One region of the Streptomyces coeruleofuscus genome, then DNA from elsewhere that is predicted to be linked to it. Evidence: riboswitches for the same ligand, from Rfam matches in the RefSeq annotation. Region 1 holds a riboswitch; the other holds the start of a gene.

Region 1 (5,670 bases):
GACGCGGGTCGTTCGGGATCGCGTTCCGGTTGACCGTGATGCCCACCTCGTGGAGGCGGTCCTCGGCCTGCTGTCCGTCCAGCTCCGAGTGGCGCAGGTCGACCAGGACCAGGTGCACGTCCGTGCCGCCGGACAGGACGTCCACGCCCACGGCCCGGACGTCGTCCTTCACCAGACGCTCGGCCAGGATGCGGGCACCCTCCAGCGTACGGCGCTGGCGCTCCTTGAAGTCCTCCGAGGCCGCGACCTTGAAGGAGACCGCCTTGGCCGCGATCACATGCTCCAGCGGACCGCCCTGCTGACCGGGGAAGACGGCGGAGTTGATCTTCTTGGCCAGTTCGGCCGTGGAGAGGATCACACCGCCGCGCGGGCCGCCCAGCGTCTTGTGGGTGGTCGTGGTCACCACGTGCGCGTGCGGCACCGGGTTCGGGTGCAGCCCCGCCGCGACGAGCCCGGCGAAGTGGGCCATGTCGACCATCAGGTACGCGCCGACCTCGTCCGCGATCCGGCGGAAGGCGGCGAAGTCCAGCTGCCGCGGGTAGGCCGACCAGCCCGCGACGATCAGCTTGGGCTTGGACTCCTTGGCCAGCCGCTCGACCTCGGCCATGTCGACCCGGCCGTCGTCGCCGACGTGGTAGGCGACGACGTCGTAGAGCTTGCCGGAGAAGTTGATCTTCATGCCGTGGGTCAGGTGCCCGCCGTGCGCGAGGTTCAGACCCATGATGGTGTCGCCCGGCTTGAGCAGCGCGAACATCGCGGCCGCGTTGGCCTGGGCGCCGGAGTGCGGCTGCACGTTGGCGTGCTCGGCGCCGAAGAGCTCCTTGACGCGGTCGATCGCGATCTGCTCGACCACGTCGACGTGCTCGCAGCCGCCGTAGTAGCGGCGGCCCGGGTAGCCCTCGGCGTACTTGTTGGTGAGGACCGAGCCCTGCGCCTCCATGACCGCGACCGGCGCGAAGTTCTCCGAGGCGATCATCTCGAGCGTGGACTGCTGCCGGTGCAGCTCGGCGTCGACCGCGGCGGCCACGGCCGGGTCGAGCTCGTGCAGGGGTGTGTTCAGGACGGACATACGGCTACGACTCCTCAGCCGGCTGAGAACGCGGTGTACTCGTCGGCGGAGAGCAGGTCGCCCGGCTCGTCCGTGACCCGCACCTTGAACAGCCAGCCGCCCTCGAAGGGGGCCGAGTTCACCAGCGACGGGTCGTTCACGACGTCCTCGTTGACCTCGGTGACCTCACCGGAGACGGGGGAGTAGAGGTCGGACACCGACTTGGTCGACTCCAGCTCGCCGCAGGTCTCGCCCGCGGACACGGAGTCACCGACCTCGGGGAGCTGGACGAAGACCACGTCGCCGAGCGCGTTGGCCGCGTGCTCCGTGATGCCGACCGTCGCGACGCCGTCCTCGGCGGCCGACAGCCACTCGTGCTCCTTGCTGTAACGCAGCTGCTGGGGGTTGCTCATGGCCTGGATTCTCCTGTACGCGCGGGAGTGCTTTGTTGACGGGGGGACTGCTGTGAGCTGGAACGACGGACCACGGGAACGCTTGCCGCGGCCCCGGGCCAGTGTCTACTTCTGCCGCTTGTAGAACGGCAGCGCCACGACCTCGTACGGCTCGTGACTGCCCCGGATGTCCACGCCCACGCCGGGCGTGCCGGGCGCTGCGTGCGCGGCGTCGACGTACGCCATCGCGATCGGCTTGCCGAGGGTGGGGGAGGGGGCGCCGGAGGTGACCTCGCCGATCACCTCGCCGCCGGCCACGACCGCGTACCCGGCGCGCGGGACCCGGCGGCCCTCGGCGACGAGCCCGACCAGGACGCGCGGCGGGTTCTGCTCGGCGCGGGCGGCGGCCTCCCGCAGGGCCTCGCGCCCCACGAAGTCGCCCTCCTTCTCGAACTTCACCACGCGGCCGAGCCCGGCGTCGAAGGGCGTCAGGGAGGTGCTCAGCTCGTGCCCGTACAGCGGCATGCCCGCCTCAAGGCGCAGCGTGTCGCGGCAGGACAGTCCGCAGGGGACCAGTCCGGCGCCCTCGCCCGCCTTGGTCAGGGCCTGCCACAGCTCGACCGCGTGCTCCGGCTTCACGAACAGCTCGAAGCCGTCCTCGCCGGTGTAGCCGGTGCGGGCGATCAGGGCCGGGACGCCCGCGACCGTGCCCGGCAGACCGGCGTAGTACTTCAGCCCGTCGAGGTCGGCGTCGGTGAGGGACTTCAGGATCCCCGGGGACTGGGGCCCCTGCACGGCGATCAGCGCGTAGGCGTCCCGGTCGTCGCGCACCTCGGCGTCGAAGCCAGCGGAACGTTCCGCCAGGGCGTCCAGCACGACCTGGGCGTTGGAGGCGTTGGCGACGACCATGTACTCGGTCTCGCCCAGCCGGTAGACGATCAGGTCGTCGAGGATGCCGCCGTCGGCCCGGCAGATCATGGTGTACCGGGCGCGGCCGGGCTTGACGCCGCCGATGTTGCCCACCAGGGCGTGGTCGAGGAGGGCGGCGGCCTGCGGACCGGTGACGGTGATCTCCCCCATGTGGGAGAGGTCGAACAGCCCGGCCTTCGTGCGCACGGCGTTGTGCTCGTCGCGCTCGGAGCCGTAGCGCAGGGGCATGTCCCAGCCGGCGAAGTCGGTCATCGTCGCGCCGAGCGAACGATGCAGGGCATCGAGCGCGGTGTGGCGGAGTTCTCCTGTGCTGCTCATCGGTCGGTCGTCTCCCAGGGCAATGGGGGTACCTCCCGCGCGAGCTCGTTCGAGCGTGGGGGAGGGCGAGGTCGTTCCTCCCCATCTGTCATCGGAACCTGAGAGGTTCGCCATGAAGGGACATGGCTTGCACCTTGGGTGGGACCACCGAGGACGGCGGCCCGCTTTTCAGATGTGCCTCGCCCGCGCGGTAACGGGGCCTGAGAGATTCAAGGGAGGGACTTGCTCCTTCGGCGCCCCAGCGTCAGTGGTGCTGGGGACTCTCCCGCGCGGATTCAAACGGCCGGTATGCAGTTGGCGCGCACATCATTGCACGCATCGTCGCGGGGTGGCAGGGGCACCACCCTGTAGCAGGCCTGTTGCAGGAAGAGGACTAAAACCAGAGACATCGGGCATTACCTTCTCTTTACACTCGGCGGGGATGGGACTCCACACCTGGCCCCAGGGGAGGACGATCACGGTGAACAGGACCACCGCGTACGCCACGACATCGGGCGTCGCGCTGCCCGAGCAGCCGGCCGCTCCGGCACGGGCGGCCTGCGGCCCGCTGCCGGTGCCGGTCGTCCGCGATCTGCGCGAGCGCGCCGGCCGCAGCCCGCACGCGCTGCTCTTCGGCCCCCGCGACCTCGTCGTGGTCACGGGCCTGCCCGGCAGCGGCAAGTCCACGCTGATGCGGCGCACCGTGCCCGGCCGGCGCATCGACTCCCAGGACACCCGCGACCGCTGGGACGGCCGCATGCCGCGCCTCCTGCCGTACGCGGTCTACCGGCCGCTCGTCCGCCTCGCCCACTACACCGGGCTGCGCCGCGCCCTGCGCACCGGAGAGGGCGTCGTCGTGCACGACTGCGGCACCCAGGCCTGGGTCCGCCGCTGGCTGGCCCGCGAGGCGCGCCGCCGGGGCGGCGCCCTGCATCTGCTCATGCTCGACGTCACCCCCGAGGAGGCCCTGGCCGGCCAGCGCGACCGCGGCCGCGGTGTCTCGCGGTACGCGTTCCTGCGCCACCGCGCGGCGACCACCCGTCTGCTGCGCGCCGTGGAGCGGGGCGAACTGCCCGCCGGCTGCGGTTCGGCGATCCTCGTCGACCGGGACGCGGCGGACACCCTGCGCCGGATCGGGTTCACCGGCTGACCGCGGGCGGCCGGGGAGACGCTAGCCTTTTGAGCCACAGCAGTGGTTCCAGGCAGGCGGTAGGCAGATGGACTTCCCGGCGGACTTCTCCGCGGACTTCCCGGCGCACACGCAGACCCACCCGCACGGCGGATGGCCAGGCAACGAACTGGAGGAGGTGCTCTCGGCCTCCCTCGGCGCCGGGCCGTCGGCCGGCGGGCGGATCGTCGAGGTGCTCGGCCGGAGTTTCGTCTGGGTCCCCCTGCCGAGCGGCGGCGGCCCGCAGAGCGGCCCCCTCGACCTGCCCGGCATCGAGATCGAGGGCCAGGCGTACGTACCGGTGTTCAGCTCCGAGGAGCAGTTCCGCCAGGTCGTCGGCTCCCACATGTCGTACACCATCGCGCCCGCCGTGGAGTTCGCCCGCGGTCTGCCCCCGCACGCCGGGATAGCCGTCAACCCGGGCGGCGTGGTCGGCATACCGCTCCCGCCGCCCGCCGTGGCCGAGCTCTGCCGGGCCGGCCGGACCCCCCTGGACGGCCCCGCGAGCGGCGGCCGGGTCCGCCTCTTCGAGCCCGACTGGCAGGACGACCCGGTGGACTTCCTCGCCGCCGCCTCCGCCGAGTTCGAGGCGATCGGCGTCGTCGTCACCGCCCGCCGCTGCCTCGCCGCGATCGAGACCGCCGACCCGGTGATGTTCGTGGGCGTCGAACTCTCCCAGTGGGAAGGCGACCTGCGGGCCCTCCCCCTGGACGCCCTGTCCCGGGCCGTGACCGGTTCCCCGGCCCCGTGGCCGGTCAACCTGGTCCTCCTGGACGTGGCGGAGGACCCCGTGGGCGCGTGGATGCGGGAGCGAGTGCGCCCGTTCTACCAAAGGGTTCACTAGCAGATCTTTCACAGGGTTCACCGGCAGACGCTCCCAGGAGTGAGGCACGCGACCGGTCACGGCCCGACCCGCACCCGCAGGACGAGGCAAGTCCCGAGTCGGCGGGCGGGCTTAAGCTAGGTCACGGTCGAGGCGTTGTACGAAGGGGCGGTAAAGGTGAGCGCGAGCGGCACGGCCGCGGCCGGACAGGTCGAGCACATGCTGCGCCAGGTCACGCCCGGGCGTTACGACGCCTACGAGGCACTCCTGCGCGCGCTCGCGACCCCGCACTCCGGCCAGATCTGGATGCTCCTCTGGCACGGCCAGGCGGGCTCCCCCGACGCCCAGTACGGGAACATGGAGGTCGACGGCTACGGCTACGCCCCCTGTGTGACCTCCGCCCAGGAACTCTCGGCCAGCGGCTGGAACCGCAGTTACGAGGTGGTCGACGGAGTCGACGTCGCCCGCGCCCTCTACCCCGACCACTACGGCCTCTGGCTCAACCCGCACGCCCCCGGCGGCGGCGTCGGCATCCCCTGGCTCGACCTGCGCCGGATCGCCACGGGCCTGGACCGCCAGCCCGCCGGCCCGCTGCGGCTGTCCGAACCCGCCATCGAGATCCCGCAGTTCTACGCCCTGCTCGCGCAGAACGCCCACCGCACCCCGGCCGTCCGCTCGCTGCGCCGGGCCTGGGTGCAGCCCGCGCTGGGCGCGCCGTATCTCGCCATCGGACTGGATGTGTACGACACCTCCCCGCCGGCCGTGGATTCCGTGCGCGCGATGATGCAGCAGTCCCTCGGTGCCGTGCCGGACGGGCTGCCCGTCTCCACCGTCGCCATGTCCGACGAACACGACCCGGTCGCCATGTGGCTGCGCAAGAGCGCCCGCCCCTTCTACGACCGTGAGGCCCACGCCACGGCCCCCGTCCAGGCCCCGGCCTCCGGCTACGGCTTCCCCCCGGCCCAGGGCAGGTACTGACCCGGCCCGCACCGGCCGTTGCCGCACCGGCCGT
Region 2 (5,670 bases), on a different contig from region 1:
GCGGTGTGCGGCTGCTCGGAGTGGGTGTCAGCGGGCTCGCCGACTACACCCAGGAGGATCTCTTCGCGCAGGCGGCGGGGGAGCGGACGGAGGCGCGGGGGCCCGTCGAGGAGCCTGCCGCGGCGCCGGCCGAGGAGCAGCCGGCGCTCGCCGAGCGGCGGTGGCCCGCCGGGCACGACGTGCGGCACGCCGCGTTCGGGCACGGGTGGGTGCAGGGCAGCGGTCTGGGGCGGGTCACCGTGCGGTTCGAGACGCCCGGCTCGGAGCCCGGGCGGGTGCGCACCTTCCGGGTCGACGATCCGGATCTGGAGCCCGCGGATCCATTGCCGTTGGTTTTATCGAGACCGGAGGGCGGCCGCGGGCCGGAGGGCGGGTCCGGAGCTGTGGGGCTGCGGTCCGCCGCTCCTTAGACGGCTGGACGGCCGGGCGGCTTGGCTGGAGGGCTTGGCGGTGCTTCAAGCCGTCTCGTCCGTGCCTGCCAGTTTGCCGAAGTCGTGGTCCGCGAGCGGGGTAGGTGCGGCGACGTCCAGGCCGTAGTGGTGGTAGAGCTGGAGTTCCTGTTCCGGGGACAGGTGGCGGCCCACGCCGAAATCGGGGGCGTCCTTGATCAGGGCGCGCTCGAAGGGCACGTGAAGGGCGCCGTCGATCAGCTCACTCGGCTCGAGTGGGACGAAAGCGTCCCGGCTGAACAAGCCGGTCCGTATGGCCGCCCACTCCGGTTCGCCGGTGGCGTCGTCGAGGTAGACCTCGTCGATCGTGCCGATCCTGGTTCCGTTGCGGTCGAACGCCTTGCGGCCGATCAGGTTGCGCGGATCGATATCGGTTCGCACGGGCCCTCCACGTGGTCGCAACTCATCCGTAAACACCACAAAACGGCACAATCGGGGAGGCGGCCACTCGAAGGTACGTGCGTTGGCCGCGCTGGTACGCTGGCAGCGGCTGCTGACCCCGTGCGGGAGAGTCCTCCAGACACCATCGGAGGCGCCGAAGGAGCAAATCCTCCCCGGAATCTCTCAGGCTCACGTACCGCACGGACGAGGTCACTCTGGAAAGCAGAGCGGGTGTCGACGGCTTCCGCTCTCACCGACGGTGAAAGCCGGAGGCCTTCGGGCGATCCGGTGAAGCTCTCAGGTCGAGATGACAGAGGGGGAGGCCGTTCGGGTACCCGTGCCGTGGTGCCCCTCGAAGGTCGTGTCGACCAGGAGGCCTCCGTAATGACCGCCCACCGCATTCCGCTCTCCGAGCTCGAAGAGGCAGTTCCCTTCGAGCAGCGCCACATCGGCCCCGACCACGAGGCCCGCGCCAAGATGCTCGCGCAGGTCGGCTACGGCTCGCTGGACGAGCTCACGGCCGCAGCGGTCCCGGCCGTGATCAAGAGCGCCGAGGCGCTGGACCTGCCGGGTGCCCGCAGCGAGGCCGAGGTGATCGCCGAGCTGCGCTCCCTCGCCGACCGCAACCAGGTCCTCGACTCCATGATCGGGATCGGGTACCACGGCACCTTCACGCCGCCGGTCATCATGCGCAACGTCATGGAGAACCCGGCCTGGTACACGGCCTACACGCCGTACCAGCCGGAGATCTCGCAGGGACGGCTCGAGGCGCTGCTCAACTTCCAGACCATGGTCGCCGACCTGACCGGACTGCCGACATCCGGTGCCTCGCTGCTCGACGAGGGCACCGCGGCCGCCGAGGCCATGGCGTTGTCGCGGCGGCTCGGCAAGAACAAGAGGGGCCTGTTCCTGGTCGACGCGGACGCGCTGCCGCAGACCATCGCCGTCATCCAGACCCGGGCCGAGCCGGCCGGCGTCGAGGTAGTCGTCGCCGACCTCGGCGAGGGCATCCCCGCCGGAATCGCCGACCGCGAGATCAACGGCGTGCTGATCCAGTACCCGGGCGCCTCCGGAGCCGTACGGGACATCAAGCCGGTCATCGACCAGGCGCACGAGCTCGGGGCGCTCGTCACCGTCGCCGCCGATCTGCTCGCGCTGACGCTGCTGAAGTCGCCCGGTGAGCTCGGCGCGGACATCGCCGTCGGGACGACGCAGCGCTTCGGTGTGCCGATGGGCTTCGGCGGTCCCCACGCCGGCTACATGGCGGTCCAGGAGAAGATGGCGCGCAGCCTGCCCGGGCGGCTCGTCGGCGTGTCCGTGGACGCCGACGGGAACAGGGCGTACCGGCTGGCTCTCCAGACGCGTGAGCAGCACATTCGCCGCGAGAAGGCCACCAGCAACATCTGCACAGCCCAGGTGCTGCTCGCCGTCATGGCCGGCATGTACGCCGTCTACCACGGCCCGGAGGGCCTGAAGGGCATCGCGCGGCGCACCCACCGGTACGCCACGGTTCTCGCCGCCGGACTCGCGAACGGCGGGGTCGAGGTCGTGCACGGCTCCTACTTCGACACGCTGACCGTGCGCGTCGAGGGCCGGGCCGCCGACGTCGTGGCCGCCGCGCGGGAGAACGGAGTCAACCTCCGTCTCGTCGACGCCGACCACGTCTCGATCGCCTGCGACGAGACCACCACGCGGGCCCAGCTGCGTGCCGTATGGGCCGCCTTCGGTGTCGAGGGGGTCATCGAGGCGCTGGACGCGGCCACCGAGGACGGGCTTCCCGGCGCGCTGCTGCGGACCGACGAGTACCTGACGCACCCCGTCTTCCACCAGCACCGCTCCGAGACGGCCATGCTGCGCTACCTGCGCCGGCTGGCCGACCGCGACTACGCGCTCGACCGGGGCATGATCCCGCTGGGCTCCTGCACCATGAAGCTCAACGCGACCACGGAGATGGAGCCGGTCACCTGGCCCGAGTTCGGGCAGCTGCACCCCTTCGCGCCCGCCGAGCAGGCCGGGGGCTACCTCACGCTCATCCACGAGCTGGAGGACCGTCTCGCCGAGGTCACCGGGTACGACAAGGTGTCCCTCCAGCCGAACGCCGGGTCGCAGGGCGAGCTGGCCGGTCTGCTCGCCGTACGCGGGTACCACCGGGCCAACGGGGACGAGCAGCGCACGGTGTGCCTGATCCCGTCGTCCGCGCACGGGACCAACGCCGCCAGCGCGGTGATGGCGGGCATGAAGGTCGTAGTCGTGAAGACCGCCGAGGACGGCGAGATCGACGTCGAGGACCTGCGGGCGAAGATCGAGCAGTACCGCGACGAGCTGTCGGTGCTGATGATCACCTACCCGTCCACCCACGGTGTGTTCGAGGAGCACGTCGCCGACATCTGCGCGCAGGTGCACGAGGCGGGCGGGCAGGTCTACGTCGACGGGGCCAACCTCAACGCGCTCGTGGGGCTCGCCAAGCCGGGGCACTTCGGCGGTGACGTCTCGCACCTGAACCTGCACAAGACCTTCTGCATCCCGCACGGCGGCGGTGGTCCCGGCGTCGGTCCGGTGGCGGTGCGTGAGCACCTCGCGCCGTACCTGCCCAACCACCCGCTCCAGCCCGAGGCGGGCCCGGAGACGGGGGTCGGCCCCATCTCCGCGGCACCGTGGGGTTCCGCCGGGATCCTGCCGATCTCCTGGGCGTACGTCCGGCTCATGGGCGGCGAGGGGCTGAAGCGGGCCACGCAGGTCGCGGTGCTCAGCGCCAACTACATCGCCAAGCGGCTGGAGCCGCACTACCCCGTGCTCTACACCGGTCCCGGCGGGCTCGTCGCGCACGAGTGCATCATCGACCTGCGGCCGCTGACCAAGGCGACCGGTGTGAGCGTCGACGACGTCGCCAAGCGGCTGATCGACTACGGCTTCCACGCGCCGACGATGTCGTTCCCGGTGGCCGGGACGCTGATGATCGAGCCGACCGAGTCGGAGGACCTGGCCGAGCTGGACCGGTTCTGCGAGGCGATGATCGCCATCCGGGCGGAGATCGAGAAGGTCGGCTCCGGAGCGTGGCCCGCTGACGACAACCCGCTGCGGGGCGCCCCGCACACCGCCGGGACGCTCGCCGGGGACTGGGAGCACGCCTACAGCCGTGAGGAGGCCGTCTTCCCGGCCGGGGTCTCGGTCGCCGACAAGTACTGGCCGCCGGTGCGCCGGATCGACCAGGCCTTCGGTGACCGGAACCTGGTCTGCTCCTGCCCGCCGCTGGACGCGTACGAGGACTGACCTGCCGGATCGGTCGCAGGGGAGGGGCTCCGCGGTGCGGGGCCCCTCCCGTCATTCGGCGGCGAGGGACACCTCGGTCGACTTGATCAGGGCGACGACGGGGGTCCCCGCCGACAGGGCGAGGTCGTCGGCGGCGTCCCTGGTGATCGCGGCGGTCAGCTCGCCGCCCTCGACGGTGACCCGGACGGACGCCATGGCGTCGCCGGTCGCGATGTCCGTGACCGTGCCGGGGAGCCGGTTGCGGATGGACAGGCCCTCGACGGGGGCGGTGGCCAGCGAGACCTCCGTCGACTTCACCAGGGCGCGCACGGCGGCGCCCGGCGCGAGACCGAGGTCGTCCGCCGCCTCGCGGGTGATCGCCGCGGTGAGGGCCTGGCCGCCGGTGAGGCGGACCCTGACCGTCGCCATGACCTCGCCCGGCGTGACGGCGGTGACGGTGCCGGGCAGCTGGTTGCGGATGCTCAGGCTCATGGGGGCACGGTAGCCCGGCGAGTACCTTATGCCGGGTATGCGTGCGTTTGCGTCGCCTTGACCGTCGCCCAGACCGGGGCGCCGGGATGCAGGTCGAGTTCGGCCGCGGCGACCGTGGTGAGGTCGGCGGTCAGAGGGAGTTCGCCGGTGAGGTCCGCTCGGATCTGGTCGCCGTGCGTCTCCAGTCCGGTGACCTCGCAGTGCCAGAGGTTGCGGGCGCTGGAGCCCGTGGGACGGTCGCGGTACAGGGTCACCGCCCCGGGCGGGAACGCCACGAAGACCGGGCCGGAGAGCTCTTCCGTGGTCGTGATGGCCGGGCCCGCGTCGAGCCGGACGGCGTGGCCCTCGGCCAGTCCCCGGTAGAGGTTGAGGCCGACGAGCCGGGCGATGTAGTCCGTGCGGGGGTGGCGGGCGATGTGGGAGGGCGCGCCCTCCTGGACGACGTGGCCGTGCTCGACGACGACCAGGCGGTCGGCCAGCACCATGGCGTCCAGCGGGTCGTGCGTGACGAGGACGGCCACGGCCTCGAACTCGGCGAGGTGGCGCCGGAGCTGAGCACGCACCTCCAGACGGGTGCGGGCGTCGAGCGCGGCGAGGGGTTCGTCCAGGAGCAGCAGCCGGGGCCGGGTGGCCAGGGCCCGGGCCACGGCCACGCGCTGGGCCTGACCACCGGAGAGACGGCGGGGCTTGGCGCCGGCGTGGTCGGCCAGGCCCATACGGTCCAGCCATACGGCGGCCCGGGCACGGGCCTCGGCCTTGCTCGCGCCCCGGCAGCGCGGACCGAAGGCGACGTTGTCCAGGGCGGTCAGATGGGGGAAGAGCAGGTAGTCCTGGAAGACGACGCCGACGGGGCGGGACTCGGGCGGCATGGCGTCCAGCCGGGTGCCGTCCAGCCGTAGGTGACCCGACGTGAGGGGCGTGAGCCCCGCGAGGGCGCGCAGGGCCGTCGTCTTGCCGGCGCCGTTCGGGCCGAGCAGGGCGACGACGTCCCCGGGGGCGGCGGTGAGTGCGACGTCCAGGCGGAAGGTGCCGCGGTCGACGACGAGGTGGGCGTCGAGGCCTTCGGTGAGGACGCCGGTCGTGGTGCCGTCGAGGTCGG

The links. Region 1 has a riboswitch for glycine ahead of gcvT (glycine cleavage system aminomethyltransferase GcvT). Riboswitches for the same ligand answer to the same signal wherever they lie in the genome.
Region 2: another riboswitch for glycine. It lies ahead of gcvP (aminomethyl-transferring glycine dehydrogenase); the one in region 1 lies ahead of gcvT (glycine cleavage system aminomethyltransferase GcvT).

What each region holds. Positions count from the first base shown of each region.
Region 1 covers NZ_BAAASE010000011.1:284,221-289,890, reverse strand. Annotated here, with positions in the region: gene glyA (serine hydroxymethyltransferase) at 1-1,069, opposite strand, end outside; gene gcvH (glycine cleavage system protein GcvH) at 1,084-1,461, opposite strand; gene gcvT (glycine cleavage system aminomethyltransferase GcvT) at 1,567-2,688, opposite strand; glycine riboswitch at 2,764-2,866, opposite strand; glycine riboswitch at 2,867-2,966, opposite strand; gene ABFX81_RS34930 (AAA family ATPase) at 3,149-3,817, shown strand; gene ABFX81_RS34925 (enhanced serine sensitivity protein SseB C-terminal domain-containing protein) at 3,885-4,679, shown strand; gene ABFX81_RS34920 (enhanced serine sensitivity protein SseB C-terminal domain-containing protein) at 4,836-5,636, shown strand.
Region 2 covers NZ_BAAASE010000005.1:865,822-871,491, reverse strand. Annotated here, with positions in the region: gene ABFX81_RS23400 (DNA polymerase IV) at 1-410, shown strand, start outside; gene ABFX81_RS23395 (PRC-barrel domain-containing protein) at 456-830, opposite strand; glycine riboswitch at 944-1,039, shown strand; gene gcvP (aminomethyl-transferring glycine dehydrogenase) at 1,215-4,100, shown strand; gene ABFX81_RS23385 (TOBE domain-containing protein) at 4,152-4,571, opposite strand; gene ABFX81_RS23380 (ATP-binding cassette domain-containing protein) at 4,598-5,670, opposite strand, start outside.